Regions from separate parts of the Paraliobacillus sp. JSM ZJ581 genome, predicted to be linked through region 2. Evidence: riboswitches for the same ligand, from Rfam matches in the RefSeq annotation. Region 2 holds a riboswitch; each other region holds the start of a gene.
What was found. Region 2 has a riboswitch for S-adenosylmethionine ahead of ACH6CY_RS14800 (DUF2292 domain-containing protein). Riboswitches for the same ligand answer to the same signal wherever they lie in the genome.
Positions count from the first base shown of each region.

Region 1: it holds a riboswitch for S-adenosylmethionine, as region 2 does, so the genes downstream of both, ACH6CY_RS03310 (sodium:solute symporter family protein) here and ACH6CY_RS14800 (DUF2292 domain-containing protein) in region 2, are expected to answer to the same signal.
Region 3: it holds a riboswitch for S-adenosylmethionine, as region 2 does, so the genes downstream of both, ACH6CY_RS09565 (methionine ABC transporter ATP-binding protein) here and ACH6CY_RS14800 (DUF2292 domain-containing protein) in region 2, are expected to answer to the same signal.

Region 1 is NZ_JBISEP010000003.1:67,675-77,579, reverse strand. It holds gene ACH6CY_RS03310 (sodium:solute symporter family protein) at 1-1,504, opposite strand, end outside; SAM riboswitch class I at 1,620-1,727, opposite strand; gene ACH6CY_RS03305 (hypothetical protein) at 2,184-2,363, shown strand; gene ACH6CY_RS03300 (methyl-accepting chemotaxis protein) at 2,566-4,347, opposite strand; gene ACH6CY_RS03295 (DEAD/DEAH box helicase) at 4,679-5,833, shown strand; gene trhA (PAQR family membrane homeostasis protein TrhA) at 5,936-6,583, opposite strand; gene ACH6CY_RS03285 (ArsR/SmtB family transcription factor) at 6,784-7,128, shown strand; gene ACH6CY_RS03280 (arsenic transporter) at 7,148-8,446, shown strand; gene arsC (arsenate reductase (thioredoxin)) at 8,461-8,880, shown strand; gene ACH6CY_RS03270 (ROK family protein) at 9,103-9,905, shown strand, end outside.
Region 2 is NZ_JBISEP010000040.1:187-6,788, forward strand. It holds gene ACH6CY_RS14790 (DUF5082 domain-containing protein) at 184-609, shown strand; gene ACH6CY_RS14795 (YwqI/YxiC family protein) at 610-903, shown strand; SAM riboswitch class I at 1,115-1,217, shown strand; gene ACH6CY_RS14800 (DUF2292 domain-containing protein) at 1,358-1,546, shown strand; gene ACH6CY_RS14805 (bifunctional homocysteine S-methyltransferase/methylenetetrahydrofolate reductase) at 1,709-3,550, shown strand; gene metE (5-methyltetrahydropteroyltriglutamate--homocysteine S-methyltransferase) at 3,597-5,885, shown strand; gene ACH6CY_RS14815 (DinB family protein) at 6,199-6,602, shown strand, end outside.
Region 3 is NZ_JBISEP010000015.1:17,506-32,939, reverse strand. It holds gene ACH6CY_RS09630 (Rrf2 family transcriptional regulator) at 1-388, shown strand, start outside; gene ACH6CY_RS09625 (MFS transporter) at 419-1,717, shown strand; partial or broken gene ACH6CY_RS09620 (metal-sensitive transcriptional regulator) at 1,867-2,183, shown strand; gene ACH6CY_RS09615 (putative manganese transporter) at 2,645-3,751, opposite strand; gene ACH6CY_RS09610 (hypothetical protein) at 3,800-4,045, opposite strand; gene ACH6CY_RS09605 (OsmC family protein) at 4,382-4,834, opposite strand; gene ACH6CY_RS09600 (spore coat protein) at 4,968-5,288, opposite strand; gene ACH6CY_RS09595 (hypothetical protein) at 5,305-5,574, opposite strand; gene ACH6CY_RS09590 (arsenate reductase family protein) at 5,749-6,105, shown strand; gene gcvH (glycine cleavage system protein GcvH) at 6,156-6,542, shown strand; gene ACH6CY_RS09580 (toprim domain-containing protein) at 6,643-7,005, shown strand; gene ACH6CY_RS09575 (thioredoxin domain-containing protein) at 7,017-7,331, shown strand; gene ACH6CY_RS09570 (TlpA disulfide reductase family protein) at 7,326-7,739, opposite strand; SAM riboswitch class I at 7,922-8,036, shown strand; gene ACH6CY_RS09565 (methionine ABC transporter ATP-binding protein) at 8,194-9,210, shown strand; gene ACH6CY_RS09560 (methionine ABC transporter permease) at 9,212-9,880, shown strand; gene ACH6CY_RS09555 (MetQ/NlpA family ABC transporter substrate-binding protein) at 9,942-10,772, shown strand; gene ACH6CY_RS09550 (YuzK family famiily protein) at 10,962-11,147, shown strand; gene sufC (Fe-S cluster assembly ATPase SufC) at 11,443-12,228, shown strand; gene sufD (Fe-S cluster assembly protein SufD) at 12,251-13,555, shown strand; gene ACH6CY_RS09535 (cysteine desulfurase) at 13,555-14,775, shown strand; gene sufU (Fe-S cluster assembly sulfur transfer protein SufU) at 14,765-15,196, shown strand; gene sufB (Fe-S cluster assembly protein SufB) at 15,221-15,434, shown strand, end outside.

The DNA of each region.
Region 1 (9,905 bases), on a different contig from region 2:
CTAGCTCATGCAATAGTTTGAAAAAAACAACAGTAGAAATAGCCAGCACTACACTAAAGTAGACAGCAAGATAATCTTTTATTGAATGATTTTTTAAAGATACCTGTATATTCCGATAATTCGTTAAAAGGGTGACGCTAATAATTGTTAAAACATTGGTAGACATACCGATCCATACAGGATGAATATCTAAAAAGAAAACAGTAGGTTGCCATCCCCCTAAATGATACCATAGTAGTCCAGTAACAAAACCTGTGAGTAAAGAACTAACGACCGCATGTTTTGTAACAACAGGCCAAAATAATGCTGCAACTACTGGAGCAAATGTAGCAGCATTTCTTGTTGTCCATGCAAGTACATTCCACCAAGCAGATTGTTCTGTTCGTAGCAACCCAAATATTATCATTAACCCTGTAAGTAACAGCAGAGAAAGCTTTGTATAGTGAACTAACTGTATACTTGTTGTATTTGGGAAAATGGCACTCCCTACGTCTTTTCCCAAACTAGTAGCACCAGAAAATTGACATGGTGCTCCCCAACTCAATGCACAAGCCCAAATTCCCAAGAAAAACAATCCAACTAAGGGGGCAGGTAAAACTTCCATTAAATATTTTGGTAAGGCAACTAATCCAAGTGTTTCTCCTGGAATAACGATTGCCGCTGCTAAACCAAATAGAATACCACATATAATAAAAGGAATACCTAGAAAAACAGCTCCGATTACCCCTTTTTGCCCCTCTTCAGGTGTTCTGCAGGATAAAGCCATTTGAAATGCAGCTTGTGCTAAAATGACATTTACTAAAAAAGTGCCAAACCATGCAACAATTACTTGAATCCCTACTGCATCGAAATGAAACATGGATGGATTAGTTTGAGCAAGTTGCACTAAACCCTCTATACCTGGGTTAATAAAAAAAGCGATCGTGCCAATAATAAACATGCTCAAAAATACAGTACTGTTCATTGTTTGTGTGAAAGCAACCGACCACATTCCCCCAGCTTGTAAATAGATAAACAATAAAATAGCTGTAAATGCAATCGAGACACTAAGAGAAATATTTGTAAACACATTTAGTGCAGAAGCAAAGGCGATAGCAGTTGCAACCGACCACATTGGAAAAGCAAAAGCAGTAATTAATCCAGCAATTCCTTTGGCAGCTCGACCAAATTGATCACCAATTAATCCAGATACGGTAACCATCATACGTTTGCGAAATGACTTAATCATTAACAATGCAATAATTAAAACTTGAACCGTTTCAGCAATGCCATACCAAATAGCAGAAATACCTGTAAGATAAGATAATTCCACAATCGAAATATAAGTTGACCCTGAGAATAAGCCAGTAATACAAAATGCAACTGTCCACCATCGAAAATTTCGACCGCCAACAAAAAAATTACTTCCACTGGATGCTTTTACTCGAGCTACATTACCAGCAATAATTAAAAGCAAAGTATAAATTAGAGCAAAACCAATCATCCAAGCACCATATTCTGTCACATAATCACTCCTTTATTTTATAAGCAGACTATTTACAAACGAAAAAACCTTCTTTCTTAGCTAATGCTTAAGAAGAAGGTTTTCTTTTTGGTTATTTCCAAACAGGAAAAATTCCTTCTTATCTTTCAGCTGATTAGCTGCTGGATTTAGCACCTTATTTGCTCGAGACAAATGGTTGCTGTGGGATCATAGGACCAGTTTCCTTCACCACTCGGGATAAGAATAATTAAATTTCTACTAATCATATCGGTATTCATTAATATTGTCAAGTTATTCTGAATTTTTTTAATATTAACTAAGCAACCCAATACCTTAATTGCATAGCGCTAAGTATGGCAATGTTCAATTGATTGAGTAGTATTTGTTGAATTTCATGATATAGGTATGCATGCGAATAGGGGATAAAACAAAATGAGCGCATTATTTTTTCCAGTAAGGGAGTGTGTGTAGTTGTAATTACTAATGAATCAACGTTCGGGTTATTTATTTGGACGATTGATATAAATAGATAAGGAAAACATCTATTAGAATGATTGTTAGCTCATTTTATCTCTGTTATCTTCTTGAAAACTAGTGATTAATTGAAGGTGGCAGATAGGGTTGAAATGACACACCTATTTTATTACGGTATATCACAAGAGAATGTACCAAGAAACAGGTGAATAACTTGAATTGTTTGATGGTTCGCTTATTGTTATTCGGAATCATACAGTTAGACTCTCCTTATACATCAAAAAATAGTGAACGTTTCATCGATTATGTATCATATTATAGAAGTGAAGCGAATGATATTAAGGCAGGAGATAAATGGGACAAAGCGAAACGATTCGTTAACAGTAAAAGAAAAACTGGGACATGAGGTAAGCCCCTTGTCCCAGTATGTTTCGTTCATTAGTAAATGATAAAACATGCTGTTTCTTGATAGATATTAAGATTATCTATGTCTAGCTAAACCTACGTACGGTAAGTTAAAATCGATTGTTGTGTCGCTGTGTTTTCGTTATCTCCTACGTTTCGGTTTAGTCCGTATATCACTAAGCGAATGTTTGAGCATTTGTTTTTTATAATTTAAATTGGTCGACTTGTGTTTGTAAACTTTTAGCTAGTTGGGCTAATTCGTCAGCACTTTTAGCTACTTCTTCCATAGAAGTATTGGTCTCTTCCGTAGATGCTGCTGTTTCCTCAATACCTGCTGCAGATTCTTGGGAGATAGCAGCAATTTCATCCACTGACGTATACATTTTTTGACTATTTGAAGCGATTGTTTGTAAATCATTGGCGATAGTGTGTACTTTTCCAACCATGTCAGTAATGGATTGGTTAATTCCTTGGAATGCTTGTCCAGTTTTTTGGATTTGATTCGATCCTTTTTCAACGGCAGAATACCCCGCTTCTAAGGAATGTGCAACTTGATTCGACTCTATCTGAATCGATTGAACAATGGTTGTAATGTCAGTAATAGATTTGCTAACTTGCTCTGCTAACTTCCGAACTTCATCAGCGACTACTGCGAATCCCTTACCTTCTTCACCTGCTCGAGCGGCTTCAATTGCAGCATTAAGTGCTAATAGATTCGTCTGTTCTGCAATATCTTGAATAACAGAAACAATTTTTTCTATTTCAATAGATTGTTGATCTAATCCTTTAACTTTATTAAATGAGTCTTGAACTAATTGATAGATTTCTTTCATTTGTTCAACTGATAGATCTAATTGTTTAGCTCCTTCATCACTTAATTGAATCACTTGATCCGAGTTTTTTGCCACACTAGTGCTATTTTTCGTGGCCTGTGTGACGGTTTGATTGTATTGTTGCATTGCTGTTGCTAAATCAACCGCATGATTAGACTGCGACTCTGCACCTGATGAAAGTTCTTCCATTGTTGCTGCGACTTGTTCACTACTTTCTCTTACTTGATTTGATGAGTGAGATAAATGATCACTTTGTTTGTGTACATTTGTTGTCACATTACTTAAATGGTTAATCATTTCATATAAGTTGTCTTTCATTGTATTGACTGATTCAGCTAAATCTACAAATTCGTCTTTAGATTTCGTAACTACCTTTTCTCCTGTTAAATCGCCCTCAGCTAATCGGTTCATTTCGGACTTAAGAGTTGAAATGTTGAACAATAACGAGCGTATAAGGAAAATGAAGATAACCATGGCAATAACGACTGAAACCCCCAATGTGATAAAAGTTGTTATCAGAATATCTTTACGAATCATCGTTGCCAGTCGTGACATTTCAAAATCGATTGCAGTTACTGCAACAATGTCGCCATCCTCATTTTTTACGGTTTTAGCGAGTGTAATGGTAGACTTTCCGCTGCCAGTATCGATGTACGGATCTGTCCAAGCTACTTCATCTTGAGCATTGACAGCAAGCTGGTACCAATCTGTTGTTGTTGAATCATAACCTGATAAATTAGCAGAATCATCAACTTGGTGCAAATACAATGCGCCTTCTGGTGTACCGACATATAGATTCATTATGAAGTTATCCTTGATAGCTAGTTCGGATAAAAAAGATTCATAATAACTAGTCAGCGCAGGATTGTTCGCTCGAGGCATATTTGTATATTCTTCTTCTGATTCAGGTGGATTAATTTGATTGACTTGAAATTCTTCCATTTCCACCATTTGTTTTAATTTTGCTTCGTATTCTTGAAAAATGTCTTCATATTTGGATGAGAAGGCTTCGATATTTTCTTTTTCAATAATGGCTTTCTCTAATATTGCTGTTTTGTTAAAGGAAATAATTCCGACAACTGTTAAAGGTATAATTAATAATAAAAGCACGATAAGTGGTAATTTGAATTTTAGTTTTGATAAAATGTTCATAAGCAACCCCCTTCGTTTCCTTGGAAAAATTTATTTTTAAACTTATTTCTATATTATGTTTGTTCACCCTTTCTCTTTATAGAAGGAAATAAAACGCTTCTTTATACTATCTTCGGCAAAAATAAAGAAATGTGTATATATTCAGACAAAAAAGAGATATTAGCGTTATCCCCCCTTGCTCTATTTCAATTATCTATTTACAGCTTTGCGATGCATTTCTTCTCATTATTGCTACTTTATATGCTTGACTTATTTTTCAATATTATAGTGCACTTATTTCTCTTTCGTTTTTGTGATATAGTTGGATAAACTATTAAAAATACAGTTCTTACTGAAGGAGATCATTATGTTCGTCGATACATTACAACCATTTTTACAACAAGCTTGGAAAAAATCAGGATTTTCCACCCCTTTACCTATTCAAGAAAGAACCTATACAATGATAAAAGACGGCAAGGACGTTATTGGGATTTCTCCGACTGGGAGTGGGAAAACGCTCGCTTATCTACTACCATTATTAGAAAAAATAGATGTTGAACAAAAACAGGCGCAAGTATTAATTCTTGCCTCGTCGCATGAATTGGTAGCTCAAATCCATCGGTTAATTCAGGAATGGACGACATACGCAGAGATGTCAAGTATGATGGTGATTGGCGGAGCAAATATCAAACGACAAATTGAGAAGTTAAAGAAAAAGCCACAAATCATTGTTGGCACGCCAGGTCGGGTACTTGAACTAATCAAACAAAAAAAATTAAAAGTACATGTGTTAAAATCGATCGTTTTAGATGAAGCAGATCAATTATTGGTTCCAGAGCATCGAAATAACTTGTTTGGTATTATAAAATCAGCGCCAAAAGAACGCCAATTATTACTGTTTTCAGCTACAATTTCAGAAGGGTTAGCAGAAGAAGCGAACAGATATATGGTAACACCTGAGGTTATCCGTGTGAATAATGAAGAAGCCGGCACCCCGAAGGTTTCTTATCAATATATTGTGAGTGAAGAACGTGAAAAAATTGATATTCTGCGAAGTTTGGCACGTCATTTAGATGAGCAACTACTTGTGTTTTTTAGAGATAGTGGTAATTTAGCAGTCATTGCAGATAAATTAGCATATCAAGGTATTGCGGTTGAGGCTTTACATGGGGAGTTATCTAAACAAAAAAGGGAAAAAGCAATTCGTCAATTCGTCAAAGGTGAAACACAGTTATTATTAGCTACTGATGTGGCAGCCAGAGGGTTAGATGTGAAAGATTTGGCATATGTGGTTCAAGTTGATGTACCAAGAGATCCGAATCATTATCTTCATAGAGCTGGAAGAACAGGGCGAGTTGGGTCAGACGGTGGTATTGTCTTATCATTGGTGACTAATTCAGAAGTTCGTCAGTTAAATCAGACAGCAAAGAAATTGGAAATCAACTTGGTAGAAACTATGTTACGAAAAGGAAAGCTGATAAAAAAAGATCCAACTAAGCGTCGTTGATTGAACTGCTCCCTGCTATAGTGAATGAAGAATGAATAAAAATTCTTTTTTACTAGATAAGGGAGCAAACTATATCGTCGGTATTTAGTTGGATTTTTTCGTCTATTTAATCGGTAGCACATAGAGGAGCACACAGAAAAAATGTAAAATCGTTCCTGCAAGTACGAATAGATGCCAAAGCGCATGGTGAAATTTAAACCAACGCCACATATAAAAAATTGCACCAATTGTATACAAAATTCCTCCAGTCACAAGAAGGGCTATTCCTGCGGTCGGTAGTTTTTCTGATAGTGATCCCCAAGTGAAAATGATCAGCCATCCCATTACAATGTAAAGAAAGGTAGAAACAAAGATGAATTTTTTCACAAAGAAAATTTTAAAAATTGTACCACCGATTGCTAATCCCCATACAATTCCAAATAAAGTCCAACCAGCAGCGCCTTGTACCACTACAAAAAGAAATGGTGTATATGTTCCCGCAATAAAAAAGTAAATAGATGAGTGATCTAAAATCTCAAATATATCTTTCGCCTTTCCTTCTGGTAAACTATGTAGAAGTGTGGATGAAGTATAAAGTAGTACCATTGTCGTTCCGAATAACGTGAAACTGACGATGTGCCAAGTATTTCCATGTAATGATGAGAAAACAACTAATAATACTAATGCTGCAATACTAATTAGTGCCCCAATTCCATGTGTAATTGAATTGGCAATTTCCTCACCTTTTGAGAAGCGATGTGTATCAGCCATATCGAATAATCCTTTCAAGATTAGTATATATTAAATATTATGAATCGAATAAAGCAGAATAGCAATCCTTTTACTTATTGTTAACAATAAGCGATCATCTTTGGGTTATGCAGATGATCGGCGCTCAATCAAAAATATCATTGAATATATAAGTATATTATTATATGATAATACGGAAGCGGGGGGAGGAGGTGTGTTTTTTGAGTCAACAGCAAATATCAATTGAACAAGCAGCTTCGTTATTGAAATTGTTATCAGATAAAACAAGGTTAACCATTGTGAAGTTATTGGAACATCAGGATTGCTGTGTATGTGAACTGGTTGAAATTTTTCAAGTGAGCCAACCGTCAATTAGTCAGCATTTACGTAAATTACGCGATGCAGGAATTGTTAAAGAAGAAAGACGAGGACAGTGGATCTTTTACTCCATTTGTACTGAAAATAATAACTTTCCTTTTATCAAACAAGTATTATCTCAAATTCCGAATCAAAAGGAAAAGTTAATTGAATTAGAAAGAAGTGGAAAGAAAATTAATTGTTGTTAGTAGTGGGAGGATTAGTATTGTGTCTTTATCAGTTGTTTTAGCCATTTTAATTTTTATTCTTACCCTTGTATTTGTCATTTGGCAACCAAAGGGACTGTCAATCGGGTACTCTGCTTGTGGTGGCGCAATCTTAGCTTTAATTCTAGGGGTAGTTGACTTTGGTGATGTGATCGAAGTGACACAAATCGTTTGGAATGCCACGTTAGCATTTGTTGCTATTATTTTAATTTCACTTATTTTAGATGAAATTGGCTTTTTTGAATGGGCTTCTTTACATATGGCAAAAGCTGCAAAAGGTAATGGAGTCAAAATGTTTGTTTATGTTAGTATCCTAGGTGCGATCGTTGCGGCATTCTTCGCGAATGATGGTGCAGCATTAATCTTAACGCCGATTGTATTAGCAATGGTACGTAATTTGAAATTCAGTGAAAAAATTATCTTTCCATTTATTATAGCAAGTGGTTTTATTGCTGACACGACTTCTTTGCCATTAGTTGTAAGCAATTTAGTCAACATTGTTTCGGCAGACTTCTTTTCCATCGGATTTATCGAATATGCATCTCGAATGTTTATTCCTAATCTGTTTTCTTTAGTAGCTACAATTACGGTATTATATTTATATTTCAAAAAAAATATTCCGAGAACCTATGATTTAGCGCATCTAAAGGAGCCAAAAGCAGTTATTAAAGATCATAAATTATTTCGTTTATCTTGGTATGTGTTAACTATTTTATTAATTGGGTATTTTGTAAGTGAGTTTATTGCTATACCAATTTCCTTGATTGCTGGTACGATTGCGATTGTATTTTTACTGTTGGCGAGAAGAAGTGAAGCGGTTAGTACATCTACCGTAATCAAAGGCGCGCCATGGGATATTGTATTTTTTTCAGTAGGTATGTATGTTGTCGTATATGGGTTGCGTAATGCAGGGTTAACGGATTTACTAGCTCAATTAATTCAACAAAGCGCAGAACAGGGACTATTTATTGCGACAATTGCAATGGGTTTTATTGCAGCATTTCTTTCATCTGTGATGAACAATATGCCTACGGTGATGATTGATGCATTAGCCATTGCAGAAACAAGTACTACTGGTATCATTCGCGAAGCATTAATTTATGCGAATGTAATTGGTTCTGACTTAGGGCCAAAAATCACACCAATCGGTTCATTAGCTACATTATTATGGTTGCATGTGTTAAATCAAAAAGGGATTAAAATATCATGGGGAACTTATTTTAAAACAGGGATTGTTTTAACGATTCCAATCCTAGTGATCACATTGATAGGCTTATACTTAACATTATTATTACTATAAAGGGGTGCAATACAATGACGAAAAAAACAATCTATTTCTTATGTACGGGTAATTCATGTCGAAGTCAAATGGCGGAAGGATGGGCAAAAGCATATCTTAGTAAGGAATGGGAAGTTCGTAGTGCAGGAATTGAAGCACATGGTTTAAATCCAAATGCTGTAAAAGCAATGAGAGATATCGGTATAGATATATCCAACCAACAATCTGAGATCATTGACAATGATTTTTTAAATCAGTCGACACTAGCGGTAACCTTATGTGGAGATGCTGCAGATAAATGTCCGCTCACACCTCCACAAGTAAAAAGGGAACATTGGGGATTTGACGATCCTGCAAAAGCGGAAGGAACAGATGAAGAGAAGTGGAAAGTCTTTCAGCGTGTAAGAGATGAAATTGGTGCAAGAATCAAAAAATTTGTTGAAACTGGAGAATAAAGGATACAGTTGCAACTATGTTCAAATAAACGACTAATCATTTATCTGTTATCCAAGGTCAATATCACTAAATGATCCGTTTTTTTGTGATAAAAGTTTTTGTTTAGGATTAATAGCACTAGTCACTTCGATTGAAATTGCTTTCAAATCCTAAATGAAAAATGGTAAAGTAGAAGTGAAAGCATGATATTTTATGAAAAGGCAAATGGAGGAGGAATTGACGTGTATTTTGGAGGGATAGAAGCTGGCGGAACGAAATTTGTTTGTGCTGTTAGCGATGAAAAATTTGAAATCATCGAACGTATTAGTATACCGACTACCGTACCAGACGAAACGTTGAAACATGTGTTTGAATTCTTTGATCAATATAAATTAAAAGCAATAGGCATTGGTTCATTTGGTCCAATTGATGTTAATATCGACTCTCCTACATATGGATATGTGACTTCTACGCCAAAAAAAGGATGGAACAATTATAATTTTGTTGGAGCTATTAAGGAGAAGTATGGCATCCCAGTTGCCTGGACAACAGATGTGAACGCAGCTGCTTATGGTGAGTATCGGTTAGGCGGTGCACAACAGGCGAAATCATGTATTTATTTAACCTTTGGTACCGGGATTGGTGGTGGCGCCGTTTTAAATGGCGCTGTGATGGAAGGTTTTGGGCATCCGGAGATGGGACATATATCAGTTAGAAAACATCCAGAAGACTCCTTCGAAGGAATATGTCCATATCACGGTGATTGTTTAGAAGGCATTGCAGCAGGCCCAGCAATTGAAAAACGCCTAAACAAAAAGGGAATAGAGGTTGCTAAAGATGATCCGTATTGGGATAAGGAAGCTTACTATATTGCGCAAGCTTTAGTGAACTACACAATGATATTACGTCCCGAAGTGATTATTTTAGGTGGTGGTGTGATGAAACAGGAGCATTTATTCCAGCTAATCCGTTCACATTTCAACGTATTACTAAATAACTATCTTACAATACCAGATTTGGATTCCTACATTGTCCCACCAGCACT
Region 2 (6,602 bases):
ATGTTTACATGATGAGAAGGTGCAATTTACATTCATAATTAAACTGTTTCAAGCAAAAGAAAAATGGTAATATGTACCCAGTTTTACAAATAGTAATGGTTTGAATGGATTTATTTGTTATATTATGATTATAATAAACTATTAAATAATCGATATAATATACTGAATAAGGATGTGATAACTTTGTCAGATAGTGACTTTCTTAATAATGCTTTCCATGTAATTTCTAGCAGGTCTTCAGAGATAGATGAAAAAATATCACGATTAAAACGAGCAAAACGATTAATTACTGATGAACAAGACGATGCGTTGTCCGCTGTAGAAACAATAAAAAACCCTAGCTTGAAAAAGGGATGGGTAAGTTTAAAAGCAGAGGAATTTTATACGTCTCGTGATGAAGCATATCAAACAATTAAAAAACATATTCACAATTATGACTCCTACGTTACAACCATTAATTGGAAAATAAAACAGTTTGAATTGCAAAAAAGTTCTTTAGAGTTTGCTAGTACGATTGCAAATCAAGCTGATTCGTTGCTTCAGCAGGGAGAGGATGCAATAGATGCGTTTAGTAGAAAGATAAGTGAATTAAAAGGTAGGTTGTTCTAAATGTTCGTAACATTTAATAAAAGCAGTAGTGGTGGGAAAGAAATAAAGCTACCATTTTATCTATTTAAGTCACAATTGGATCAAGCAATATGGCGTTTAAACCAATTGAAGTTTCCTAAGCCTGATGATAATTATGGGAGAAATCAATTGAATTTCACAAAAGAGTGGTTAGAACGTGAAGAATCGATTCATCAGTTATTTACTCAATATAAAGAGATAGTCAGAAGCAATATTGATGATACGGAAAGAAGTGTAAAGAAACTGAAAGAGCAAGATGAATCAATGATCAGGTGAATGATATTAAAGTATAAATGATGTATGGGAAGTAATAATGGGAGTAGCTTTTTACCCGTTTTTAAGCTTTATTATATATGGCGATAATAAAAGGGAATTTCTAAGAAAACAGGGAGATTCCAATTACATTACTCCATAATAGCAAAATGACAGTTGACAATATATGAATTTAAGTGTAAAGTAATCTCTACAATTTAAATAAAACTGAATTTTCTTATCCAGAGAGGTGGAGGGACTGGCCCAACGAAGCCTCGGCAGCAGACTTTTTTAGTACTGTGCCAATTCCAGCAAGCTTTATGCCTGAAAGATAAGAAGAGATATAGATGCATACATCCATCCTCTTCTTATCTTTTATAGGAAGAGGATTTTTTATGGTGTATTTTTAAAGGCATTAGCTTTACAAGTGAGACATATTTGAAACTTGTACTTACAATACTAGAAGGGGAGATGAGAAATGGGTAAGCTTGATCAAGTAAAGTTAGATTATCTAAATCATATTTTGCAAGACATTGATTATGGATCAATTGTTTTGACTGTACATGATGGGTACATTACGCAAATTGATTCAACCGAGAAAAAAAGGTTCCAAAAAAAAGGTATACAACCATCTCAAAAAGAACGTAAACTACAGAAAAATAAATGATTTGCCGATTAGACAACTAAAGGCATCTTCCACTCTATTCAATCATAAGATTGATAGCGTGTGAGATGCCTTTTATTTTTGGCATAAACGAGAGAGTAATTAGATTATCAAAGAGATAAAACAATGATGTGAAGGCGATTAAATAGTGGAGGTGAAGTAAGTTTGGATTTATTAACATCTTTAAAAGAAAGGATTTTGATTGCTGATGGAGCGATGGGGACTATTTTATATTCCCATGGTGTTGATCGAAGTTTTGAAGCATTAAACCTTACGCACCCTACTCAAGTTCAGCAGATACATGAAGCTTATATTGCTGCTGGCGCGGATGTGATTCAAACGAATACTTATGGTGCTAATTATATTAAACTTGCTCGATACGGTTTAGAAGAACAGGTGAAAAAAATAAATCAAACAGCGGTCCAAATTGCTAAAAAGGCAAGTAATAAGCGTTCGTACGTTTTGGGGAGTATTGGTGGAATTCATGGTACTAAAACGATAGTAAAATCAACGGAAGAAATTAAACGTAGTTTTAGAGAACAATTATATTGTTTGCTTTTAGAAGGGGTAGATGGGCTTATTTTAGAAACGTATTACAATTTTGATGAGCTAGTAACGGTTTTGGAAATTGCGCGTGAAGAGACCGATTTACCGATTATTACGAATGTTTCCATGCATGAGACTGGAGTGTTGGAAAATGGCTTGCCTCTCTCAAAAGCTTTAAAACAGCTAGAATCGCTTGGTTCCGATGTCGTTGGTGTCAATTGTCGTTTTGGTCCATCGCAAATGATTCGATCATTAGAATCTGTTCCCCTCTTGGATAAGGCTTTTCTAGCAACGTATCCGAATGCAAGTTTACCGGCTTATCGAGATGGCGTTCTTTATTATAAGAATGAACCGAACTATTTTGAATCATGTGCACTTGATTTAAGGAACCAAGGTGCTCGTCTAGTTGGTGGTTGTTGTGGAACGACACCAGAGCATATTAGATCGCTTGCTATAGGGATGAAAAATCTTAAACCGATTAAAGAAAAAGCTATTGTTCAAGAGGAAATTAAAGTAATATCACAACGAAAAAAAGGGAACGAATCATTAGCAGAAAAGGCAAAAAAACGAAAAACGATTATTGTCGAATTAGACGCACCAAAGCATTTAGATCTTACCGAGTATATTCAAGGGGCAAAGGCATTAAAAGAAGCAGGAGCGGACGCCATCACACTTGCGGATAACTCATTAGCAAGTCCTCGAATTAGCAATATAGCGATGGCAACATTATTACAAAAACATGGTATCAGACCACTTGTCCATTTAACTTGCCGTGATCGAAATTTAATTGGCTTACAATCACATTTAATGGGATTACACACACTCGGCATAACAGAAATATTAGCGATAACCGGAGACCCAACCAAGATTGGTGATTTCCCTGGAGCAACCTCTGTATTCGATGTTAATTCATTTAAATTAATTGAGTTAATTAAAAAAAGTAATAATGGAATTTCTTTTTCAGGTAATACATTAAGAGAAAAAACTGCTTTTCATGTAGCTGCTGCTTTTAATCCTAATGTGAAAATCGTAGAAAAGGCGGTAAAACGACTAGAAAGAAAAGTGCTCAGTGGGGCGGACTATATTTTAACACAACCAATTTACAGCCCAGAGGCGATTTTTGAGTTAAAACAAGCAACCGCTCATATAGAAGTCCCCATTTTTATAGGAGTTATGCCATTAACATCAACTAAAAATGCTGAATTTTTGCATAATGAAGTTCCAGGAATTAGATTGACCGATGAAGTGCGAGAACGAATGAGAGCAACTGTAGGTAGCAAAGCGGCATCAACGGAGGAAAGTATTTCCATATCAAAAGAGTTAATTGACACAGCATTGGAACACTTTAATGGAATATATTTAATTACTCCATTTATGCGATACGACATATGTGTGAAGCTGGTGGAGTATATCCAAGAGAAAACAAGTCTGACAGCCAAAGAACAAGAAGTGACAACATAGAAAAAGATTTGTAATAGAGTAAAAAATATAATGGAGGAGATTTGGTATGACAAAAATAAAAAGTTCAAACTTAGGTTACCCACGAATTGGAGAGAAGAGAGAATGGAAAGAAACGCTTGAAGCGTACTGGAATGGAAATATAACAGAAGAGGAATTAATTCGAACAACAGATGAAATACGTCTAACTAATCTGCGAAAACAGAAAAATCAAGGAATCGATTTGATCCCTGTTGGTGATTTTTCGTTATACGACCATGTCCTAGATACTTCTGTTGGATTTGGGATCGTACCGAATCGATATGACTACACTGGAGGTAAGGTCGATGTTGATACATACTTTGCAATGGCGCGTGGTGTGGATCAAGTAATCGCATCAGAAATGACAAAATGGTTTAATACAAACTATCATTATATCGTTCCTGAGTTGAATGATGCGAAACCTTCGCTTGTGGAAAATCGAGCACTTAAATACTATAAAGAAGCGAAAGAAAAGCTAGATATTGATGGGAAACCAGTTATTTTAGGACCGATCACTTACTTGAAATTATCGAAGGGTTTTGAAGACAGACAGTTTAATGAGTTAGTTGATGTGTTTTTACCTTTATACGTACAAATTCTACAACAGCTAGCAGATGCTGGTGCAACATGGGTTCAAATAGATGAGCCAATTTTTGCTACGGAAGTAGGGGAGGATGTATTAGAAGCGACTGAAAAAGTCTACCAAATATTTGCAAGAGAAGTGCCAGGCTTAAATGTTATTTTTCAAACTTATTTTGAAAAAGTATTTCACTTTGAGAGAATTAGTAAGCTCCCAGTAAGAGCTATTGGGCTAGATTTCGTTCATGGAGATTCATTGGAACTGTTAAAAACATATGGTTTTCCAAAAGATAAAACACTTGTTGCAGGAGTGGTGGATGGTCGTAACGTGTGGCGTGCTAACCTAGAAGAGAAAATTACTATTCTAGAGACGATTAACTATTTTGTGAGTGATGATCAATTAATTATTCAGCCGTCTGCTTCTTTATTGCATGTACCTGTTACGAAAACATTAGAACAAAAATTGGATCCGATTATTTTAGAGGGGCTGTCCTTTGCAGATGAAAAGCTACAAGAAGTTTCTATTCTAACGAAAGGATTACGAGAGGGACGTGGAACGATCCAGAACGAAATAAATGAAGTGAACGAGGCATTAGCCAGATTACAAGCTACTTATCGCTCAAATGATGCAGTTAGAAACAGCGTTGCTTGTTTAACAGAAGCAGATGCGGAGCGAAGTCCAGATTTTTCAACACGAATTAAACAACAGCGTGAGCATTTAGCCTTGCCTTTGTTACCAACTACCACGATCGGAAGTTTACCTCAAACGCCTGAAGTAAGAGCTACACGAACTAAATGGCGTAATGATGAAATAACAGATCAAGCGTATGAAACATTTGTGGAAAATAACATTAAACGTTGGATTGCGCTGCAAGAGGAATTAGACCTTGATGTGCTTGTACACGGAGAATTTGAACGTAATGATATGGTTGAGTATTTTGGAGAAAAATTTAATGGATTTACTGTAACGGAATATGGTTGGGTTCAGTCATACGGTTCGCGTTGTGTTAAACCACCTCTCATTTTCGGAGATGTATCATGGGATAAACCAATAACGATTAAAGAAAGTGTTTATGCCCAATCATTAACCGATCGACCGGTAAAAGGAATGTTAACTGGTCCAGTGACCATTTTAAATTGGTCTTTTGTTCATGATACAACGCCACGATATGAAGTAATGAAACAAATTGCGTTAGCATTACAAAAAGAGATAGAAGCATTAGAGGCAAATCAGATTAAAATTATTCAAGTTGATGAGCCAGCACTACGTGAAGGATTACCACTCGATTCTAAAAAATGGACTGACTATTTAAAGGAATCAGCTTATGCATTCCGTTTAGCTACAGCAACGGTTGAAGCTGAAACACAAATTCACACGCATATGTGCTATTCCAACTTTGAGGATATTTTTGATTGCATTGATGCACTAGATGCAGATGTTATTTCTATTGAAACGTCTAGAAGTCACGGTGAGCTTGTCTCTACCTTTGAGGATAATACCTATTTTAAGGATATTGGGTTAGGTGTTTATGATATCCATAGTCCACGAATTCCATCTGTAGAAGAAGTGAAGGAGAATGTCAATCGAGCATTACGAACCATTTCGCCAAAGCAGTTCTGGGTCAATCCTGATTGTGGATTGAAAACGCGTAAGGAAGAAGAGACCATTCGTGCGCTTCAAATAATGGTTCAAGCGGCAAAAGAAATAAGAAGTGAACAACTAGCTATACAAAAATAATGAGAGAAAGGCGCTCTAATTGTGATAGGGGCGTCTTTTTATTATCCATGTATCCACTATTTTTAATAAACATTCAAAGCCAGACGTACACGAAGATAATAGATGAGCAAATGGATAGACACTATTTCTACACAAATAAAAAGGGATGAACATTTTGTTTGTCGAATAAATGTGAATAAGTAAAAAATACATATAACAAATAAAGGGAGCGAAAAGGACTAGTCTATATTTTGATAAATTAACATCAAGATTTCGAAATGTCAACATTTTACATACTTTTTTTAGAAAGGAAGATATTGTGAACAGTTTGTCTATGAAGAAGCATTTTCAAAAACTCTATATACAAAGAGAAGAAATGAACAAAGAGATTATGAAATTTAGAGATAAAGAATGGAATAGACCATATAAAGATAAGTGGTCATGGGGAGAAACGTATTACCATTTATATTTAATGATGAAATGGTTTCGAAGACTGAGTATGATTTATATCCCTTTATCGAAACCGATTGCTAGTTTAAGAAAAAATAAACCGTATAACGTTCATAGTTACGATATATACGAACAATTTAACGACAAATATCAGAGAGGGATGAAAGCACCATTTATTTTAGTTCCTCCTAAAGGGATAGAGTCGGGTGTTAATTTTGAATGGTTATTAGAAGAAATAGACAAAGAAACAAACTATTTGGAGCAAATAGTTTCAAACATTACAGACGA
Region 3 (15,434 bases), on a different contig from region 2:
AATACCAAAAGAAAAAACAATTGGTGTGCGTCCTTTGGCGGAATTTCAAAAGGTATCCCCGACATACTTGTCTAAAGTACTCACTAAGCTAGTTAAATCAGGATTTATTCAATCTACACCGGGAGTAAAGGGTGGCTATCAACTAATGAAAGATGCAACTGATATAACACTTTTAGAAATTATTCATGCAATAGAAGGATCAGCAACGTTATTCAATTGCCGTTTAAATAATAATGATTTACATCATAATCATGATTGCCTGATTCAAGAAGTAATGGAAGAAGCAGAAATGAAAATGGAAAACTATTTGAAAGAACAGACATTAGAAGACATTGTAAAACAAGTTGATAAAGGGAAAATGTCCGTCTTAATATCAAAATCTGTTTAAACATGTATCAGTAAATAAGGAGACGAAGCAATGTTAAAATTCCATACCGAAGATATACAAAAAATAGCAAGCTCTCCCGCTTTACAAAAGGCGTTATATAAACGAACCTTAAAGGTTATACTACTTTCACAAACGCTAGGAGGAGCAGGATTAGCAGCTGGAATAACAGTTGGCGCATTATTAGCACAACAAATGTTAGGTGTTGACAGTTTAGCGGGATTACCTACAGCTCTGTTTACTTTAGGAGCTGCATTTTCAGCTTATCTTGTTGGTCGAATGACACAAGCACGCGGAAGAAGAATAGGGTTATCTTTTGGTTTTATAGCTGGTGGCTTAGGTGCACTTGGTGTTGTTGTCGCTGCCAATATAGATAGTGTTGTTTTTCTATTACTTTCATTATTTATTTATGGTGCTGGTACATCAACAAATTTACAGGCACGGTATGCAGGTATTGACTTAGCAGGAAAGAAGCAACGAGCAAAAGCGGCAAGCATCGCAATGGTTGCAACTACATTTGGTGCTGTCGCTGGTCCTAATCTTGTTGCACCGATGGGGTATATAGCTGAGAGTTTAGGTATGCCGACATTAGCAGGTCCATTTTTACTTGCGATGGTCGCCTATAGCTTAGCAGGAATTGTATTTTTTATCTTTTTAAAACCAGATCCATTACTTGTTGCACGTGCTATTGAGGATAATAAACAGTTAGGAGCGGAAACGTCTACTCCATATCAGCCGAACCAAGGGGTTCAACGTTCTGGTATTATTGTTGGTGCTATTGTATTAATTTTGTCACAGGTGATCATGGTAGGTATTATGACAATGACTCCAGTACACATCGAACAAAACGGAAGTCCATTATCCGCAGTTGGCTTTGTCATTGGACTGCATGTTGCAGCGATGTATTTGCCATCCCTTGTTACAGGAACACTAGTAGATAAAGTTGGGCGGATGAAAATGGTTGTGGCAGGAGCACTAACATTAACACTTGCAGGGTTAATCGCAGCATTTACACCAGGAGATGCCATTGGATTAATTACACTTTCTCTTGTTTTGTTAGGTTTAGGCTGGAATTTTGGTGTGCTTAGTGGCACGGCAATCGTCGTTGATTCCACAACAATTAAAAATCGAGCCAAAATCCAAGGAACGATCGATGTAGGTGTGGCAATTGGTGGGTCGATTGGTAGTATATCCTCAAGTGTGATTGTTGCCAATTCGAGTTATGGAATATTAGGTTTTACTGGAGCATACCTTTCACTGATTCTCATTCCGCTTATTATATGGAGATATATAAAAATAAAAAGAACGAATATCTCAAATGTTCATTTGTAGAAATTTACTCTGTCATATCTAAACATAGGCATTCAAAACTGGAAAGAATTAAATATGATATCGGCTAAAAAGTGCGTTATTTTTAATGCACGTTGTAAACTGTTATTTGAGGGGATAGTATAAAAGAAAATATGGGAAGGATGTTTTCTATGAATCAAATAAATGATATTGATTTACATCCAAATCATAAATTGAATCATCGCACAGATGCAGATAAACAAAGTATCATCAATCGATTAAAAGAATAGAAGGTCAAGTTCGTGGGATACAAAAGATGGTGGAAGAGAATTGATATTGTGTTGATGTGCTTGTACAACTATCAGCCATTGAAGCAGCACTAAAAAAAGTTGGGTTTTCTTTAATAGAAGACCATACGAAGCATTGTGTTGCAGATGCAAATCAATCAGGTAACGGAGAAGCATCTATTGAAGAATTAGTGAAAGTAATCAAGCAGTTCTCTAAATGAGGCGTGTTACCTTGAATGAAAATAAAAAAATGAATGTAACGATTACGGGAATGACCTTGGATTTCGTTCCCTTCTAACATAAAAAAAGTTTTAAATAAATCGAACAAGTGCATTCCCTTTTTTCCATCATGTTATCATTTTTAAGCTCTCTTATGATGACAGTTTCATCACTTATGGCGGAAGGATTATGTTCAATTTGATCGGTGCATATTTCTCCTGTCGATCTACTACAGCTTACTACAATAACGTTTCTTTACTTGAGAGTCCCCCACTTCAAATGCTTAAAAAAGCGTTAAGTGGAGGACTTTCAATATTTATCATGTTTGCTCATCGATTCACATAAAACGCCATACTAGAAAACTAACTATGCGCTGTTCATACAATTACGTAAAGTAAGAAATCATTTCCTTTAGTCTATATATGCTTATAACTTAGACAAGTTAAACGGAAGAGTTATGTCTCTAAATATTGATTCCTAACGCTAAAGCTGTATAACCTACCACTAGGGCAAGTACAAATCCGAATAAAGTGATAATTAAGGCATCTTTTTTGTTTGCCGCTAGTAATGGGAAGATTCCGTCTCCACTAGTTGCAATACCTGCTGCGATCAAGGCAGCTATTGGGAAGTTGTCAATTGTAGTAAATGCTACTGCAACTGCAATCATACCACCACAACCTGGGGTTGCTCCTATTAAAGCGGCTATTACTACAACAACGAGTGCTGATGAAGTCATCCACGCATCAAAAGTTTCTGCACCTACTAAAACATCAATGATAAAGTTAGCAATAAATAGTCCGATGAATACATATACAACGACTGTAGAAATATCGAATACTGCATGTAATAAAGTTGATCTTGCATTGTCATCACAAGTACATTGATGTCCTTTGTAACTAAATTTATATACTAAGTAATAAATAATACAAAAGATTGTAAATAAGATGGCTACCCAAACGGCTATATTATCATAGTCAGCAATTCCACCACCCCATAATGCCATAATTGAGCTTGGTAGTAAGAATACTGCCATTGCTATAATCATGTAAAACCCAAATTTTTCAATGAAATTATGTGTTATAGTAGTGACTTTCCTTGAGTGATGTTTTTCTTGCAAAGATTGTTCAAGTACATCATTAGTATTGAAGTTAACTCCAATTGCATCAACAATATAACCAGAGATAATAGCTACAACTACTCCCACTAAGCTAACTACTAAAAATGCTGTTAAGTTTGCTGCTACACTAGCCTCATCAGAAGCCCCCAATAAAACAAATGATCCTTCACCTAATGTAGCAATGAATGTAGCAAGTAAACCACCAAATGAGATTTTTTGGTTTTTATACATTGAAGAAACGACAATTGTTGCACCACATCCTGGAATAACTCCTAATAAAGCACCAATTATAGGTTGTGACCATTTAGGACCAATTTGATTATCACCTGAAATTCTACCTTTTGCAGCATAAGTGAGTAAACCGACTCCAATGATTGAAATAGAAACATATCCACCAATAACCCCGGCTGCTTCAAGATTATCTAATATGAATGTCCATAAATCAAAATTCATATTTCACCTCTTTCTTTGAATTTTAAGTTGTCGACTTAATATGATAAATTATAGTTGATAACGATTATCATCGTCAACTGTTTTTAGCAAGCATTGAAATGATACTTGTCTTTTCTTTTGCTGTACTGATGAGATAGAAATTTCATGCTTACGAATGCTTTCACAATGAGAATAAACCCCTGATAGGTAATCCCCTACATTTAAATCTTTAAAGTATGTCTTGCATGTTTTTGAATCATTCAATCCATTCGGGCCGTAATTCTCATAATTCTCAGTCCAAACATATAGAGGCACTTCTGCAATTCCATATTTTAAACATCATTCTTTTAACATATAATCTATATTTTTGTATGTCTTTAATACTTCATACTTAAACGGACTAGAGTAAAAGTTACATTTATCAGACATAAGAAACTCCCTTTAAGATGAAAACAGATTTTTTTAATCTGTCTACCTTAAGGGGAGCATATCATTTGTCTAGAAAAGGGGCTATTTTTTGTGTTAATTTTACAATGGAGCAATATAAAAATAGAGATGCAACATTGTATCCCTATTTTTTATGTGTAATTTATCTTGATGTTTTCAAATTGTACATTTAGCAAGTGTATGATTGTTTGGTATTTTAAAAGGTTAATGTTTAACTGGTTCAATTATAATTTCGTTCAATTTTACATTTACCGTATTTGTGATTGTATCTGCAACGGGGCATGTTTGTTCAATAAACGAAACAAATTTTTCTACTTTTTCTTTCGCGTCATTTGTTGCGATATATACGTTAAAACGGATATTAGAATAACCAGGGCGGACAGTTGATTTACCCAAGAAACCATCAGTGTCTAGTTCTCCTTCTACATCAATCCATAAATCATCAAATGTAATATCGAATTTTTTTGCATACACTTGAGCTACAATCGTTTGACAAGCCCCTAATGCTGCCAAAGTTAGTTCGACAGGATTCATTCCTGTATCATTTCCGCCAAGTTCCTTGGGCTCATCTACGATGATTTCAAAATTGCGGGATGTAACTTTTACTTGAACACCTTCTTGTAACTGTGCAGTCGCTTGAAAAGTAGTTAATGGCATGTTTAAGATTCTCCTTTTATAGATGGATTATTGTATGAGTAAGTAAAATCCCCCCATCTAAAAAAGCAATACAATTTAAAAATTTAGATGGAAGGAATGTAAATAAAAGCAATTCGCTTAATTAATCATTTGATTAATGTACAGGGAACTGGTTGGTATATCCGCTAAATTGTTGGTGTGTTTGTTGTACATTGTTTTGATCGGCTCTGTCTAAACTGTACCACCCATTTTTAAACATCAAATTATATAATGTGCGTTGCATGTTTTGTGTTTCGTTAAAAATAGCTAACAAATCTTGATACAACGCATGATTACTTGCTTCATTAAGCGCATTACTATACGACTGTGTCATATATTTTTCAGTTGAAAGCATATCATTAAGAAAGTCACGATCATTCATTTCGGGCGTTTTTTGTACTTGTGTCTCTGGATTTTGTACTTTTTGCTGATTCATTGAAAATCTCCTTTATCTACTGCAACATACCATTTTGCTGAACAGCTGTATGTTGCAATATTTTTTGGTAATGCTTTTGGTGCATTTGACAAGCTTGCTCTAAAGCATGTTTAACTTCTGGTATGTTGCATTGTTTAGCAAAAAAATGTGCTTTTTTTGTTGCATTTAAATTCCATGACATCATATCGATTAGGTATAACAAATCTTTTGAACTAACCATAGTTGGTGGTTGTTGCATGACTTGATTCGATTGATTTAAATTACCAGTATTCATTTGTTGTTGCATAAAAAAACCTCCTTTAATTAGGTTACATACGTAATTTGTGTATTTTTTGCAATACTATACACGCAAGTTAAAGATGCAAAACACTAGTCAAAGCGATGCTACCTTCTATATAATAGAAAGTAGCATTTGGATTGTAGGGTACAATCATGTAGAATGATATAGGAGGGGACTTCGATGACGTTAACTTTTTATGCTTATCCTAAATGTGGTACGTGTCAAAAAGCAAAGAAATGGTTAGATAAAAATAATATAGCTTATGAACAGATACATATTGTTGAAAATCCACCAACAAAAGAGGAATTAAAAAAACTAATTCAACTTAGTGGGTTGCCAATAAAAAGATTTTTTAATACAAGTGGAAAAAAATATCGTGAGCTAGATTTGAAAAATAAGCTACCAGAGGCTACGGATGAAGAGAAATTAAACTGGTTAGCATCTGATGGCATGTTAATCAAACGACCAATCACTACAGATGGTAAACAAGTAACGATTGGATTTAAAGAAGAATTATTTGAACAAGCATGGAGATAAAATAATCTTAATAGTTTTAATATAAATTTATTATTCAAGGAGGTCTACCAATGCATATTCCAAAGGAGCTACATTATTCAAAAGAACATGAGTGGATAAAGATAGAAGGAGAAACAGTTCGAATTGGTATTACGGAGCACGCACAAGATGAATTAGGTGATATTGTCTTTGTTGAATTGCCAGAAGCAGGCGATACGATTGAAGAAAATGAACCTTTTGGAAGCGTAGAGTCAGTAAAAACCGTTTCAGAATTATATGCACCGCTTTCTGGGAAGGTTATCGAAGTGAATGAAGAATTAGATGATAGCCCTGAATTTGTTAACGAATCACCTTATGAAAAAGCTTGGATGATTGTTGTTGAACCTAATAATACGAGTGATATTGACAAACTGATGACTGCAGAACAATACCAAACAATGATCGAAGAAAAGGAATAAATTAAATCATCCCTTGTTACAATTATAATTGTAACAAGGGATGATTTGTTCATATGATATAGTATAGAAACATTTGCTTTTTCGAAAAGGTGGAATCGAAATGAATAAAGATATGGCTGAATCAAAACGTATACTAATTGTTGAAGGTTTAACAGATAAGATACAGATTGAGAAAATCGTTACAGACGCTATTACTATCATATGCACAAATGGTACATTAGGTGTTGAGAAAATGGAACAATTAATTAATGATTTCCAATTAGATGATTGTGACGTATTTATTTTAGTCGATGAAGATGAAGCTGGTCATAAGCTTCGAAAACAGTTAACAATAGAACTTCCTCATGCACAACACATTTATATAGATAAAACCTATCGTGAGGTAGCTGCTACACCTGAAGTAGAGCTCGCGACAGCATTAGTTAGCAAACATATTAATGTGGATCCGATTTATCTTATTTGAAGGAGTTTCAAATGAAGCAAATAGTGAAAGAGAATAGTCATGTATTCAATCAATCGCAACAATTGATATTTATTTATAGTCCATTTTGTCGAACTTGCCAATTGGCCAGAGACATTTTAAGAAAAGTTGAAAAACAAACGAATGCTCATCTCTTTTATGAGATGAATGCAGGTTTATTTCCTACGTTTATGCAAACGAATAAAATCGGAAGTGTTCCTTGTGTTTACATTAAGTTTGCTGACAATACAATTGAAAAAATTTATTCTATAAGTAATATCGAAAAAATAGCAAAAACTTGGTCAGTATTTGGCTTTAATAAATCATAAAATTGTACCTACTGCTTCTACAATCTCTATCATTGTACTTTGTTCACCAAATACACGATAGATTTCACCTTGCTGATTAATAATCACAGTAGTTGGTACACCTTCACATTTAAATAGATCATAGACTTCCCTATCATTGTCTTTTAATGTAGGTTGGGTAAGGAATTTAGTTGTATAACTTACTGCCTCTCCATCATTTCGTTCTCTTCCTGTCACATTTATTGTCACCATCTCTACTTTATCGTCATTTATTGAACGATAAAGTTGCTCTTTTTTAGGCAGATCGGAACTACAGTCCGGACACCACGATACCCAAAAAGTTAAAATTACAATTTTTTCTCTATAGTCGGCTAGTTTGAAAATACCTGGTTGGTTGATATACGGTAAAGTAAAATTAATCGATTGCAACAATATACCCCTTCCTAATACGTTTATCTATTTTGTACTTAATTTTCTATAAGCAATTTTTGATGTTACAGCATTATTGTAAAGGATAGTACTGTACTTACTCAACTTTGAAAAAAAGTTGACATATGATTAATATCATGCTACCATGTCAATTAAACAAAAAATAGAATATGCATTTGAATCTCTTATCAAGAGAGGTGGAGGGACTGGCCCGATGAAGCCCGGCAACCGTTAAACAGTTTATGTTTAAAATGGTGCCAATTCCTGTAGAGCAATAATTGCTTTTGCAGATGAGAGAACAGATTAATTATAGACAAAGTGTCTTTCTGTTCTCTACAACAGGAAGGCGCTTTTTATATTGCAGGAGAAAGATTCATAGATTGTAAAATTATTTTAAGCATCCATGAGCTAAAGTACAGAAAAATTATAGGTGATTAAAGAAAGTAGGAATAAAATGATTAAAATTAAGCAGCTCTCAAAAGTGTTTCAAACAAAGGACACAACGATCCAGGCTGTTAATGCACTTGATTTATCCATCGATAAAGGAGAAATATTTGGTGTCATTGGTTATAGTGGAGCGGGTAAAAGTACCTTTATTCGTTTAATTAATCGTCTAGAAGAGCCGACATCAGGTCATGTAACGATTAATGATCAAGAAATTACAGCTTTATCAAAAAATGCATTGCGTTTATCAAGACAAGAAATTGGGATGATCTTTCAACATTTCAATTTATTATGGTCACGCACGGTACGGGAGAATATTATGTTCCCATTAGAAATAGCTGGCATTTCAAAAGCTGAGCGATTGGAACGAGCTGATGAATTAATTCGTCTTGTTGGATTAACTGATCGAGAAGATGCTTATCCTGCTCAATTAAGTGGTGGACAGAAACAACGTGTTGGTATTGCAAGAGCTTTAGCTAATAACCCGAAAGTGCTGTTGTGCGATGAAGCGACATCGGCATTAGACCCTGAAACAACGGATTCCATTCTGTCATTACTTGTTGATATTAATAAAAAATTAGGATTAACCATTATTTTAATTACACATGAAATGCATGTGATACAGAAAATTTGTCATCGTGTTGCAGTAATGGAAGAAGGACGTGTCGTTGAGCAAGGGAATGTGATGGATGTTTTTTCTCACCCGAAACAATCGGTTACCAAAAAGTTTGTAGAACAAGTGATGGGTAAACCGAATGATGAATTGACAGATGAATCAATACTGAAACAGATCGATCAAGGGAAAATTTTACGCTTGCATTTTTTAGGTGAAACAGCAAATCAGGCTACAATTAGTCAAGTTGCGAAAAAATATAATGTTGACTTAAATATTTTGCACGGGAATGTGAAGCAAACACAGTCTGGTGCATATGGAACACTTTTTGTTCAAATAACAGGTGAAGATGAGGAAATAGAAAAAGCAATCAACTTTATTACTTCCACATCTGTTCAAGTGGAGGTGAAGTAACATGTTCAATCAACTTTTTCCAAATGTAGAATGGTCAGGTATTGTGGAAGCAATGCTTGAGACCTTTTATATGACGTTAATCGCATTAATTGGAACATTTATTTTAGGGATGGTCTTAGGATTATTCTTATATTTAACATCACCGGGTGGTATTTGGGGAAATAAAGTAATTAATATCATTGTAGCTACGATCGTTAATGTATTCCGTGCAATTCCATTTGTTATTTTAATTTTATTATTATTCCCTTTTACGGATTTCTTAATCGGAACGCTTCGTGGGCCAAATGCAGCATTACCTGCACTTATTATCGGGTCTGCCCCTTTTTATGGAAGATTAGTAGAGATTGGACTCCGAGAAGTAGATAAAGGAGTGATTGAAGCGGCGAAGTCAATGGGTGCAAAAACATCAACCATTATTTTTAAAGTGTTATTAAAGGAATCTACTCCAGCGCTAGTATCTGGTTTGACTGTTACGGCTATTGCGTTAATAGGATACACAGCAGTCGCAGGTATTATTGGTGCTGGTGGGTTAGGGGATTATGCCTATTTCTATGGTTTTTTACGGGGGTACAATGATGTAGTGTTCATGTGTACTGTGTTGATTGTTATCATTGTTTTTGTTTTTCAATTTATTGGTGATGGAATTACGAATAAATTGGACAAAAGGTAATATTAATTCTTGTTTATTACAAGAAAAATATAAAAGTCATAAGCTAAAGGGGAGAATTAAAATGAAAAAAGTATTACTTTTATTGTTTGTTGGATTATTTGCTGTCGTATTAGTTGCTTGTGGAGATGAGGGAGAAGGTTCAGACGAATCAGCAACTTCAACAATTAAAGTGGGGGCAACTAGTGTACCTCATGCCCAAATATTAGAAGAAGCAAAACCGTTGCTAACGGATAAAGGGATTGAACTAGTGATAGAAGAGTATCAAGATTATGTTTTGCCGAATAAAGATTTATCAAGCGGTGATTTAGATGCGAACTACTTTCAACACATTCCTTATTTGGAATCTCAAGTGGAAGATTTTGAATATGATTTTGTGAATTTGGGTGGTATTCACGTAGAACCAATGGCTGTCTATTCTAAAAATATCAAAAGTGTAGAAGATATTTCTAAAGGAACAGAGGTTATCATTAGTCGTTCTGTTCCAGATCATGGACGAATACTAGCTCTATTTGAGTCTGAAGGCTTAATTACTTTAGATGAAAATGTTAAAAAAGCAGAAGCAACGATTAATGACATTGTCGAAAATGAATTAGATTTAACATTTTCTCCTGATGTAGATCCAGCTGTATTACCTGAGATGTATGAAAGAGAAGAAGATGCCCTTGTGGTAATTAATACAAATTATGCCATTGAAGCTGGTTTGTCACCAGTTGATGATTCCTTATTTATTGAAGGGGGAGAATCTCCTTACGTAAATGTTATCGCAGTTCGTAGTGAAGATGAGAAAGATGAGGCACTATTAACATTGGTAGATGTACTTCAATCAGAAGAAATTCAAAACTTCATTACAGAAAAATACAATGGGGAAGTCGTTCCTGTTGGTGCCGAATAAGTAGAAAAAGCAAAAGCTAATAAACAATAGAAAATCGAACCTATTATTGCTATGTTATTGTTATTTGATTGGTTTGGATATAGATAAGCTCAAACCCCTTTGTATGGTTTGTCAGTAGTTTTGTTGCATTTTTTTATAAGTGTTACAATAATGATGTCAAATCAAGAAAGGAAGGGTTTATTTTAAACCATGGACAATTTAGCTTTAAATTACACATCTGAAATGGAAAAGGCGATGCAGCAAAATCATGGCGTTGGTTATGCTGAATACGGCCAAAATTTAGAAAAACGTTTAGAAATCGAGCGAAAAAGAGAAAAAAGCCATCGAAAATGTTTGAAGATAGTTACAGAAATGGAGCAACAAGCACACCGTTAATAAATGAATAAATTTAACAAAATCCCTCGTAACAATAACGTTATGAGGGATTTTTCGTAAAGTTTAATAAAAAGTATGTTAGTAGATTGTACAGAAATCATTTATATAGAAATTGAATTATGCTATTGTAATTACAATAACGAATTTATAAACCAATAAGTTTGAAAACCAACTTGAAGAATGGCTGAAATTGTTGATTATAGATTCGAAATAGTATAAGATTGTAATGAGAATAAACTGATAATGACTAGGATATTTATTCAGTTCCTATAAATTAAATGTTGGAGGTATCGATATGTCTGGATCAACTTTAGAAATCAAAGATCTTCATGTTGAAATTGAAGGTCAGGAAATATTAAAAGGTGTAAACCTAACAATTAAGGGTGGGGAATTCCACGCAGTAATGGGGCCAAACGGAACAGGAAAATCAACATTGGCTTCTGCAATTATGGGTCATCCTAAATACGAAGTAACAAGCGGCAGTATTTTGTTAAACGGGGAAGATGTTTTAGAAATGGAAGTAGATGAACGTGCTAAAGCTGGATTGTTTTTAGCGATGCAATATCCAAGTGAAATTAGTGGTGTAACAACTTCTGATTTTTTACGCTCTTCGATTAATGCACGTCGTGAAGAAGGCGATGAAATTCCATTGATGAAATTTATCAAAGAAATGGATCAAGCAATGGATTATTTAGAAATTGATAAAAATATGGCTCAACGTTATTTAAATGAAGGTTTTTCTGGCGGTGAGAAAAAACGTAACGAAATTCTTCAATTGATGTTATTGAAACCGGCAATTGGAATTCTAGATGAGATTGACTCAGGTCTAGATATTGATGCATTAAAAGTCGTATCTAAAGGAATCAATAAACTTCGTAATGAATCATTCGGTTGCCTAATTATTACGCACTACCAACGTTTATTAGATTATATTACACCAGACTATGTGCATGTGATGATGCAAGGACGTGTTGTGAAATCTGGTGGTCCAGAATTAGCAGAGCGCTTAGAAGCAGAAGGATATGACTGGATCAAGCAAGAATTAGGAATTAAAGAGGAAACTGTAGGAAATAACGCATAATAGTACAGTAAGGAGGGATTAGATGGCTGTGCAAACAAAATTACCATATGATGAAGCATATATAAAAGATTTTTCAACAAAACACAATGAACCGGAATGGATGCTTACATTACGTCAACAGGCTTTAGAGCGTGTTGACATGTTAGAGATGCCAAAACCGGATAAAACGAATATAACAAAATGGAATTTCACTACATTTACGCATGATGTAGCTGGAGAAGCAATCGATTCATTACAAGATCTTCCAAATGATATTAAAGTATTTGTCGATACAAAAAAAGATAATAATATCGTTATTTTGCGAAATCAGACGACAGCTTATCAACGTTTTTCGCAAGATTTATTAGAGAAAGGCGTTATCTTTACTGATATTTTCTCTGCAATAGAAAAACATCCTGATCTTGTGCAACGTTATTATATGAAAGATGCTGTTTCATTTGATGAGCATCGTTTAACGGCACTACACGCTGCATTAATGAATGGCGGTGCCTTTGTATATGTTCCTAAAAATGTAGTGATTGAAGAGCCACTTCAAGCGATATTCTGGCAAGAAGACCCTAATTTAGGATTGTTCAACCACGTTATCATTGTTGCAGAAGCGAACAGCTCATTGACATATGTGGAAAACTATATATCACACAATAAAGATGAACAAACCGTTGCAAATGTTGTAGCGGAAGTTATTGCGCACGATAATGCTTCTATTTCTTTTGGTTCAGTAGATAACTTTGCGCATGGTACGACTGTTTATATGAATCGTCGTGGTATCGCTTATCGCGATGCAAATATTGAATGGGCACTTGGTCAAATGAATGATGGTAATACAGTGTCTGAAAATATTACGCACTTAATTGGAGATCATTCCTCTTCCTATGCGAAAGCAGTTTCAGTAGGACGTGGAGATCAAACACAGAATTTCACTGCTAAAATTGTGAATTATGGAAAACAATCGAATGGACTTATTTTACAGCATGGTGTGATGAAAGACAGTGCATCTGCAATCTTTAATGGAATTGGAAAAATTGAACACGGTGGTACAAAAGCAAATGCTGAGCAAGAATCTCGTGTTTTAATGTTAAGTAAAAACGCACGTGGAGACGCAAATCCAATCCTACTAATTGATGAAGATGATGTAACTGCTGGGCACGCAGCTTCTGTTGGTAGAGTAGACCCACTTCAGTTATATTATTTGATGAGTAGAGGAATCTCTAAACAAGAGGCAGAGCGTTTAATTATTCATGGTTTCTTAGCACCTGTTGTGAATGAAATTCCAATAAAATCTGTACGCGAACAACTTACAGAAGTGATTGAGAGGAAAGTTTACTAATGGATGTAAAGGCAATCCGTTCTCAATTTCCAATTTTAAACCAAGAAATTAATGGGAATCCTTTAGTTTATCTGGATTCAACAGCTACGTCACAAAAGCCTATGTCAGTTATTGAAGCGGTAAACGCTTATTACAGATTGAATAATTCAAATGTACATCGTGGTGTTCATACGCTAGGGACACGTGCAACGGATCAGTATGAAGGAGCAAGAGAGAAGGTTCGAGCTTTTATTCATGCCCAATCAACAGAAGAAGTGATTTTTACTCGTGGTACGACTACTGCTATCAATACGATAGCTTACAGTTATGGAAATAAGAATCTCTCTCATGGTGATGAAATTGTTTTAACACCAATGGAGCATCATAGTAATATCATTCCGTGGCAGCAAGTTGCTAAAGAAACTGGAGCCACTTTGACGTATATTCCGCTACAATCGGATGGTACGATAACACTAAAAGATGTGAAAGAAACAATTACACCAAATACAAAAATTGTTGCTATGACGCATGTTTCCAATGTATTAGGGACAATTAATCCAATTAAAGAAGTTGCAGACATTGCTCACAAGAATGGTGCAATTATTGTTGTTGATGGTGCACAAGCTGTTCCTCATATGGCAGTAGATGTGCAAGCATTAAATTGTGATTTCTATGCTTTTTCAGGTCATAAAATGTGTGCACCAACTGGAATAGGTGTACTTTATGGTAAAAAAGCATTATTGGAAGAGATGGAACCAGTTGAATTCGGAGGCGAAATGATTGACTTCGTTGATTTATATGATTCGACTTGGAAGGAGCTCCCGTGGAAATTTGAAGGTGGTACACCAATTATAGCTGGTGCTATCGGCTTGGGAGCTGCCATTGATTTTCTCAATACAATTGGTATGGATAATATAACTGAGCATGAAACAGAGCTAGTTACGCATGCGATGCAACAATTAAAAACAATAGATGGAATAGAAATATACGGACCAGAAAATCGTGCAGGATTAATCACTTTTAATTTAGCAGATGTGCATCCACATGACACAGCAACTGTATTAGATGCTGAAGGTGTTGCGGTTCGAGCTGGACATCACTGTGCGCAACCATTAATGAAGTGGTTACAAGTTACTGCAACAGCAAGAGCTAGTTTCTATTTGTATAATACAACAGATGATGTTGATCGATTTATAACAGCTTTACAAAGAGCAAAGGAGTTTTTTGGTGATGTCTTTTAATAATTTAGACACTTTATATAGACAGGTAATTATGGATCACTATAAAAATCCGCGCAACCGCGGCTCTTTTGATGAAGAATCTCTAACGATTAACATGAATAATCCAACTTGTGGTGATCGCATTCAACTACATTTATTAGTAGAGGATGATATTGTAAAAGACGCTAAATTTGAAGGAGAGGGTTGTTCCATTAGCTTGTCATCTGCTTCTATGATGACACAAGCAATAAAAGGTAAATCCACCGAAGATGCGTTGCATATGTCTAAAGTTTTCTCTGAAATGATGTTAGGGAATGATGTGGACACAGAAGATATGGATTTAGGAGATATAGAGGCGTTGCAAGGTGTAGCGAAATTTCCTGCTAGAATTAAGTGTGCAACTTTATCGTGGAAAGCAATGGAAAAAGGGATAGATAAATAATTAATACAATAGGAGGGGTAGGACATGGCTAAAAAGGCACCTGAAGTTGGAGAATATAAATATGGCTTTCACGACCGTGATGTTTCTATTTTTCGTACAGAAAAAGGGCTAACAAAAAAAGTAGTCGAAGAAATTTCTCGAATGAAAGAAGAACCACAATGGATGCTTGATTATCGTTTGAAAGCATTGGAGCAATTTTATAAGCAACCAATGCCACAGTGGGGTGGAGATCTTTCGG